DNA from 2 places in the Bradyrhizobium symbiodeficiens genome. Region 1 is predicted to be linked to the other one. Evidence: riboswitches for the same ligand, from Rfam matches in the RefSeq annotation. Region 1 holds a riboswitch; the other holds the start of a gene.

The links. Region 1 has a riboswitch for S-adenosylmethionine ahead of metX (homoserine O-acetyltransferase MetX). Riboswitches for the same ligand answer to the same signal wherever they lie in the genome.
Region 2: linked by a shared signal. The riboswitch ahead of CIT39_RS31840 (O-succinylhomoserine sulfhydrylase) and the one ahead of metX (homoserine O-acetyltransferase MetX) in region 1 are both predicted to bind S-adenosylmethionine.

The regions. Positions count from the first base shown of each region.
Region 1 covers NZ_CP029427.2:910,678-914,883, forward strand. The annotation lists gene hisC (histidinol-phosphate transaminase) at 1-478, opposite strand, end outside; gene CIT39_RS04245 (chorismate mutase) at 515-1,363, opposite strand; SAM riboswitch at 1,520-1,599, shown strand; gene metX (homoserine O-acetyltransferase MetX) at 1,691-2,887, shown strand; gene metW (methionine biosynthesis protein MetW) at 2,889-3,551, shown strand; gene CIT39_RS04260 (alpha/beta fold hydrolase) at 3,690-4,206, opposite strand, start outside.
Region 2 covers NZ_CP029427.2:6,736,047-6,740,252, forward strand. The annotation lists gene CIT39_RS31825 (hypothetical protein) at 1-57, opposite strand, end outside; gene CIT39_RS31830 (PAS domain S-box protein) at 165-581, opposite strand; gene CIT39_RS31835 (2'-deoxycytidine 5'-triphosphate deaminase) at 722-1,858, opposite strand; SAM riboswitch at 1,939-2,018, shown strand; gene CIT39_RS31840 (O-succinylhomoserine sulfhydrylase) at 2,093-3,280, shown strand; gene CIT39_RS31845 (SGNH/GDSL hydrolase family protein) at 3,407-4,206, opposite strand, start outside.

The sequences.
Region 1 (4,206 bases):
TGGGGTTGGCGAGCCAGACCAGCTTGGTCTTCGGCGTCACCGCCTTGAGAATGGCGTCGACGTCGCAGGTGAGGTTCTTTTCGGCCGCGACGACGTTCTTGGCGCCGACCGCCATGGTCGCGATCGGGTAGACTAGGAATCCGTGCGTGGTGGAGATCGCCTCGTCGCCGTGGCTGAGATAGGTGTGGGCGAGCAGATTGAGGATCTCGTCCGAGCCGGCGCCGCAGATGATGCGGTTGGGATCGAGCCCGAAAGAGCGGCCGATCGCCTCGCGCAGCACGCGCGAGGTCCCTTCCGGATAGTCTTCCAGGTGATCCGCCACGTTCTTGAACGCCTCGATCGCCTTGGGCGAGGGCCCGAACGGCGTCTCGTTGGCGGAGAGCTTGAACACCTTGCGGCCCGGCTCGGCGACCGGGCTCTTGCCGGGCGTGTAGGGCGCAATATCGAGAATGCCGGGATTCGGCACGGGGCGTGACATCTTGAACTCCGAAAATGGCGGGGCGCGGCGCGTGACTTACGATTTCGCCCCGGTCGGGGGCACCGTATAGCGCGTTGCGTGGCTGCCGACGAGGGCCGTGGAGCGCACCGAGGCCCCCGCTTCGATCAGGGCAGCCCTGATTTTGTCGATGCTGGTCGCGCTCGTGACCGAGACCAGCAGTGCGGCGCCGTCGAAGGCGGTATCGGGCACCGCCACGATTTCGGCGAGCGGCGACAGGGCGCGCGCCACCTCCGCGTTCCAGCCGGACACGCGCACGCTGAAGGTCTCGACCTCGGTCACCAGGGCGCTGTCGGGGACGCGCGAGATCGCGAACACCGGCAGTGCGGCCGGATGGTCGGCGCGCTCGACGAACGGCATGCGCGCGATGATCTTCGGCGCGCCTTTTTCCTCGAGCGAGAGCCACCACGGCGTGCGGCTGGAGGTCGCCGAGACCAGCGCCAGGTCGCCCTTGGATTTCGCCACCGCCTCGACCGCGGCCTGCGCGCTGAAATGCGCGACGTAAGGCACGGTGAAACCAAAATGGAAGCGCGCGGAATCGCGCATCGCCGGCTCGCTCACGGAGATGTCGGCATGCACGGAGAACGGCGCCTGCACGTAAGTGAACGTCGAGATGATGACGCGCCAGATGCTCTCGACCGTGTCGAGCGGCAGGATGCCGCGATGCCGCTGCACGAGGTCGCGCATCATGGCGGCCTCGCGCGCCGGGCGGAACGCCGAGCCGACCTCCTGGGTCTGCTTCACCTGGATCAGGCGGTCGATGATGTCGCCACGCTGCATCAACAGGCGATGCATGCCGTCGTCGATCGCGTCGATCTCCTTGCGCAGTTCCTGCAGCGATGGTGGCGCGGGCGGAATTTGGGACATGTCTGGCTGTCGATTGTTACGATGAGAATGCCCTGATTAGGCAGTCGGGGCCGCGAAAGCAAAGAGAAATGAGGCTGCTTTTCGCCGAAGGCGCAGCCGGCGAACTTGGTCGGTCCGGGCCGCGACTTGACGAAAACCGCCCAAGACGGTAGCTTTTGCCCGTTCCGTGGTCATTTGAGCCGGCCGGCTTGCAGCCACGTTAAAAAACTCGCTAAACAGGCCGGGGACGTTTTCGATCCCGGCCGAACCTTTCGTTCAGGCCGGGTTTTTCATGGCCTGATTTCAAATGCGGTCTCGAGCCCGACCGCAAACGAGGTCGATGGTCAGATGGGTGACGTCAAATCGATACCGAGTCCTGCGATCAGCGCCGACGAGCGATCGCACGAGGTGGATCATCCAAGTTCGCAGGTCGCACATTTCGGCGCCGAGCAGCCGCTACGGCTCGATTGCGGCGTCGATCTCACCCCGTTTCAGATCGCCTACCAGACCTATGGCGAACTCAACGCCGATCGCTCCAACGCGGTGCTGATCTGCCATGCGCTGACCGGCGATCAGCATGTCGCCAACGTGCACCCCGTCACCGGCAAGCCCGGCTGGTGGGAGACGCTGGTCGGTCCCGGCCGCCCCATCGATCCCAAGCACTACTTCATCATCTGCTCCAACGTGATCGGCGGCTGCATGGGCTCGACCGGGCCGGCGTCGATCAATCCCGCCACCGGCAAGGTCTGGGGCCTGGAATTCCCCGTCATCACCATCCCCGACATGGTGCGCGCGCAGGCCATGCTGATCGACCGGCTCGGCATCGACACGCTGTTCGCGGTGGTCGGCGGCTCGATGGGCGGCATGCAGGTGCTGCAATGGACCGCGGCCTATCCTGCTCGCGTGTTCTCCGCGCTGGCGATTGCCTGCGCGACGCGGCACTCGGCGCAGAACATCGCCTTCCACGAGCTCGGCCGTCAGGCCGTGATGGCCGATCCCGACTGGCACGGTGGCGGCTATGCCGATCAGGGCATCCATCCGCATCGCGGGCTGGCGGTGGCTCGGATGGCCGCGCACATCACCTATCTCTCCGACGCCGCGCTGCATCGCAAGTTCGGCCGGCGCATGCAGGACCGTGAGCTGCCGACCTTCTCGTTCGACGCCGACTTCCAGGTCGAGTCCTATCTGCGCTACCAGGGCTCGTCGTTTGTCGAGCGCTTCGACGCCAACTCCTATCTCTATCTGACGCGCGCGATGGACTATTTCGACATCGCCGCCGACCATGGCGGCGTGCTCGCGAAGGCGTTCGCGGAAATCAAGACCCGCTTCTGCGTGGTCTCCTTCACCAGCGACTGGCTGTTCCCGACCTCGGAATCGCGCGCGCTGGTGCATGCGCTGAATGCGTCGAGCGCGCGGGTGTCGTTCGCCGAGATCGAGACCGATCGCGGCCACGACGCCTTTCTGCTCGACGTGCCCGAATTCCTCGATATCTCCCGCGCTTTCCTGCAATCGGCAGGCAAGGCGCGCGGACTGAAGGATGGCTAGCATGTCCGTGCAGGAAGTATTGCCGCTGGGCGGCGTCGCGACCGGGCAGTCCGGTGATTTTCGCACCGATCATCGGCTGGTGGCCGAGATGGTCAAGCCCGGCTCGAAAGTGCTCGATGTCGGTTGCGGCGAGGGCGATCTGCTTCAGTTGCTGGAAACCCGCGGCATCGACGGCCGCGGCATCGAACTGTCGCGCGAGGGCGTCAACCGCTGCGTCGCCAAGGGGCTCGCGGTGGTGCAGGGAGATGCCGACACCGACCTCGTCAACTATCCGGATGACGCCTTCGACTACGTGATCCTGTCGCAGACGCTGCAGGCAACACGGCAGCCGCGCGTGGTGCTGGAGAATCTGCTGCGCATCGGCCGCCGTGCCATCGTCTCGTTCCCGAATTTCGGCTTCTGGAAGATGCGGCTCCAACTCCTGATCGGCGGCCACATGCCGCGCACCGAGAATCTGCCGGCGACCTGGTACGACACCGCCAACATCCATTTCTGCACCATCAAGGATTTCGTCGAGCTCTGCGACGAGATCAACGTCAAGATGGAGCGCGCCATCGCGCTCGATCTCTATGGTCGCCCGATCCCGCTGAACCTGCCATGGTGGGTGTGGAACATGTTCGGCGAGCAGGGCGTGTTTCTGCTCAGCAGGGGCGGGGGGAAGTGACGCTGTAGGCGTCATTCCGCGGCGCGCGTAGCGCGAGCTATGATGCGCAATTGCGCATCTGAGAATCCATCGCGCAACAGTATTTATGGTCTTATGGATTCCGGGGCTGCGCCTTCGGCGCATACCGGAATGACGGCTCTAATGCGCCGCCAGCGACCGCGGATCGCGCACCGGCCATCTTCCCGCTTCCACCAGCGTCACGAACCGCGCCACCGTCTCGTTGAACAGCGCGGGCTCTTCGAGGTTGAGCACGTGGCCCGACTTCGGAAACATCGCGAGCCCGGCCGCCGGCAGATGCTGCTTCAGGAACAGGCTCGGTCCGACGCAGGGATCGTCCTCGTCACCGCAGACGATCAGCGCCGGCGTGGACGCTTTCTTGATCGCATCCGTCATCGTGTAGATCGAGGGGCGGCCGCCCTGGAAGCCACGCATCGTGTTTGCCGATCCCTTGGAATCGTGCCGCGCCAGCGCGGCGTAGAAATCGGCATGGCCGCGGGGGTCCTTCACCAGGAAGGGAATCCGGCTCGGCGCCTCGCGCGTGACTTTCGCGACCTCGGCGGAGCCCAGCGTCTCGAACTGCTCGGCATTGGCGCGGCACTGCTTGCGCCAGGCCTCCAGATTCTCGATCTCGGAGCCGGAGCCGACGCCGGCCAGC
Region 2 (4,206 bases), 1.2 Mb from region 1:
GACCGCGCGCCAGCGCTTCCATTGGGCTTCCTGCGCGGCGTCAGCTGCGTCGGTCATTGGTTTCGCTCCCGATCGTTGTTGCGATCGAGTGTGTCACCGCGCCTTCCGGCAAGCAACATGACGCCCGTGCAGAGCGCCCTGCGCGGCCGCCCGCCAATTCCGCATCACGAAGTTTGCGGCGGCGCCTTGGCTGCGCGCTCTCGCTCGACCCGTTCGGTGACGTCACGCGCCATCGCCACCGATCCCAGCACGTTGCCGCCGGAATCCCGCACCAGTGCAAAGGTCATCTCGATGTAGAGCTTGCGTCCGCTCTTGTGCAGCGCGCGGGTCAGCGTCGGCCTGCCCGCGAGCTTCATCGCGCCGGTGGCCAGCGCAGCTTCAAAGCCCTTCCAGTGCGCGGCACGCAGATGCTCGGGAATGATCAAATCGAGATTCTGGCCGAGCGCTTCCGTGGCGGAGAAGCCGAACAGAGCCGCCGCTGCACGATTCCACCGCATGATCGTGCCGGAGCGATCCGAATAGATCAGCGCATCCGCGACGTCTTCGGCGATCTTTGCGTCGAGTTCGGATGGGTTGGTCATGTCACCACCTTGTAGCCCGGATGGAGCCACCGGGTCGGCGCGGAGCGCCGCCCGATGACAGGCTCTGCGTAATCCGGGATCGTGCCACAAGTGAGACCTTCCCGGATTTCGCTTCGCTCCATCCGGGCTACGCGATATCGCTACACCCGGAAATGCTTCGATAGTTTGAGGCCCTGGGCCTGGTAGTTGGAGCCGATGCGCTGGCCGTACATCGCGTCGGGGCGGGCCAGCATCTTCTCGTAGACGAGGCGGCCGACGATCTGGCCGTGCTCGAGGATGAACGGCACTTCGCGCGAACGCACCTCCAGCACGGCGCGCGATCCCAATCCGCCCGCGCCGGCATAGCCGAAGCCGGGATCAAAGAATCCGGCATAGTGCACGCGGAATTCGCCGACCAGCGGATCGAACGGCACCATCTCCGCCGCGTAGTCGGGCGGCACCTGCACGGCTTCCTTCGAGGCCAGGATGTAGAACTCGCCGGGATCGAGGATCAGGCTGCCGTCGGGGCGGGCCGAGATCGGCTCCCAGAAGTCCTCGACGGAATACCCGGCGCGACGATCGACGTCGACGACGCCGGTGTGGCGCTTGGCGCGGTAGCCGACGAAGCCGTTTGCCCTTTCGCCGGAGAGATCGACGGAGACGGCGACGCCGCCGGAGAGATCGGCATCGTCGACGTCGACGAGGCGCTCGGCGGCGTGCAAGGCATCGAGCTCGTCGGGGTTGAGGATGGCGTCGCCGGTGCGGAAGCGCACCTGGCTCAGACGCGAGCCCTCGCTGACCAGCACCGGAAACGTCTTCGGGCTGATCTCGGCATAGAGCGGGCCGTGATAGCCGGCGCCGATCATGTCGAAGCGGCGGGTGCCGTCAGCGATCACGCGGGTGAAGACGTCGAGCCGGCCGGTGGAGCTCTTCGGGTTCGCGGCCGCGACGATCTCAGGCGGCAGCGCGAGGCTCTCCAGCAGCGGCACGATGTAGACGCAGTTGGTTTCAAGCACGGCGCCGTCGGCGAGGCTGAATTCGTGCAGCTTCAATTCGTCGATCCGCTCGGCGACGGTGGCACCGGGACCGGGCAGGAAGCTGGCGCGGACGCGATAGGCGATGTCGCCGAGACGCAGATCGAGGCTCGCCGGCTGGATCTGGCTCTCGACGAAATCATAGGCGGGCAGGATGAGGCCTGCCGCCGCCATCGCCGCGATCATGCGGTCGGGCAGGATACCATTGGCGTCGGGCGCGACCGTGAACGTCAACCGGGGGTCCTCATCGGGGGTCAGATGCATCCAGACATGCCGGAAATACAAGTCTTTTACGGCTATCCGATGGACGCCTTGACGGAAAGGGCATTGCGGAATATGAGCATCACTTATCCCGTGGTGATTTGAGCCGGCCGGCTTGCAGCCACGTTAAATAAGTCGCTAAACAGGCCGGGGACCTCTGTGATCCCGGCCCGTGGATATATCCAGGCCGGTTTTTTTGTGACCGTTTTCGACGAGACGGTCATGTCGGAGGTACCTATGTCGAAGTCGACCACCAACTACCGTCCCGAAACCCGCCTGGTCCATTCCGGCACCCTGCGCTCGCAGTTTGGCGAGACGTCGGAGGCGCTGTTCCTGACCCAGGGCTATGTCTACGACACCGCCGAGCAATGCGAAGCGCGGTTCAAGGGCGAGGATCCGGGCTTCATCTATTCGCGCTATTCCAATCCCACCATCGCGATGTTCGAGCGCCGCATGATCGAGCTCGAAGGCGCCGAAGCCGCCCGCTCGGCGGCAACAGGCATGGCCGCGGTGACGACCGCGATCCTGGCGCCGCTCAAGGCGGGCGATCATCTGGTCGCCTCCCGCGCGCTGTTCGGCTCGTGCCTCTACGTCGTGCAGGACCTGCTGCCGCGCTACGGCATCGAGACCACGCTGGTCGACGGAGCCAATCTCGACGAATGGCAACGCGCGGTGAAGCCCAACACCAAGACGTTCTTCCTGGAGAGCCCCACCAACCCGACGCTCGACGTGCTGGATATTCCTGCCATCGCCGAGATCGCGCACAAGGCCGGCGCACGGCTCGTCGTCGACAACGTGTTCGCGACGCCGATCTGGCAGAGCCCGCTCGCGCTCGGCGCCGACGTCGTGGTCTATTCCGCGACCAAGCATATCGACGGCCAGGGTCGCTGCCTCGGCGGCATCATCCTGTCGTCCGAGGCCTTCATCGCCGAGCACATCCACAACTTCATGCGCCAGACCGGCCCGTCGATCTCGCCGTTCAACGCCTGGGTCCTGCTCAAGGGCCTGGAGACCCTGGGCGTGCGCGTGCGCGCGCAGACCGAGACCGCCGCGCGCATCGCCGACGTGCTGGCGAGCCATCCGAAGATCTCGCGGCTGGTCTTCCCGGGCCGCGCCGATCATCCGCAGGCGGCGCTGGTGAAGAAGCAGATGCGCGGCGGCTCGACGCTGGTCGGCTTCGAGGTCAAGGGCGGCAAGCAGGCGGCGTTCCGCGTGCTCAACGAATTGAAGCTGGCGAAGATCTCGAACAATCTCGGCGACGCCAAGAGCCTCGTCACCCATCCGGCGACCACGACGCATCAGCGCCTGAAGCCGGAGGACCGCGCCGCACTTGGCATCAGCGAAGGCTTCATTCGCTTCTCGGCGGGGCTGGAGCATGCCGATGATCTGATCGAGGATCTGACGGCGGCGCTGGAGAAGGCGTGAGGGGGTGAAGGTCTCGAAGGGTGGGCAAAGGCGCGCTTGCGCCGTGCCCACCATTCTCGATGACAATGACGAGATCGTGGGCACGGCGCGCGAAGGGCGCGCCTTTGCCCACCCTACGGCACCGTCTTACATCGGCCGATACGTCCGCACGTCGGCCGGCACGTTCACGCCCAGCTTGATCTGGCCGACGGAGCGGATGATATCGTCGCCGAGCAGCTGGGCGAAACAGGCGTAGCCCCAATCGTTCATGTGCAGGCCGTCGGCGATGACGAAGCCCTCGACCGGAATGGCCTGCTTCTCGTGCCACTCGCGCATCACTTCGAAGCGCGGGAAGATGCCGACGTGACGGAGCTCGGCGACCTTGCCGAGCAGCTTCACCATCCTGCCGGCGCTTTCGGCGCGCTGGTTGACGGCCGGCGAATATTGCGGATCGACCAGCACGATGTCGGCGTCGCCGGCGGCCTGGATGCGGCCGATGCCCTCCTCGACCAGCTTTGCGGTCTCGCCGGGATCGAGATTGCGCAGTACGGCGTTGGTGCCGACCTGCCAGATCACGAGATCCGGGTGCACGTCGATCACCTCCCTCTGGAGGCGCTTCATCATCTCGGGCGCGTCCTCGCCACCGACGCCGGCATTGACGACGGTGATGTCGGCGGTCGGATATTGCCGGCGCAACTGTGCGGCAAGACGGTTCGGATAATTAAACTCCGGTGAGGTCGCACCGAAGCCCGCGGTCGACGACGAGCCGAACGCGACGATGACGACGGGCTTGCCGGCGACGAGCTTGCCCGCGACATGCGGCAGCGAGCCCATCGCCTTCGTACCACCCTTCGGCGGCAGGCATGGCACGCGGCTGAAAATATCGGCGGCGGACTTCGCGACCTCTTTCACTTTGTCGATAGCGCGTGAGGTGACGCCGCGCTGCT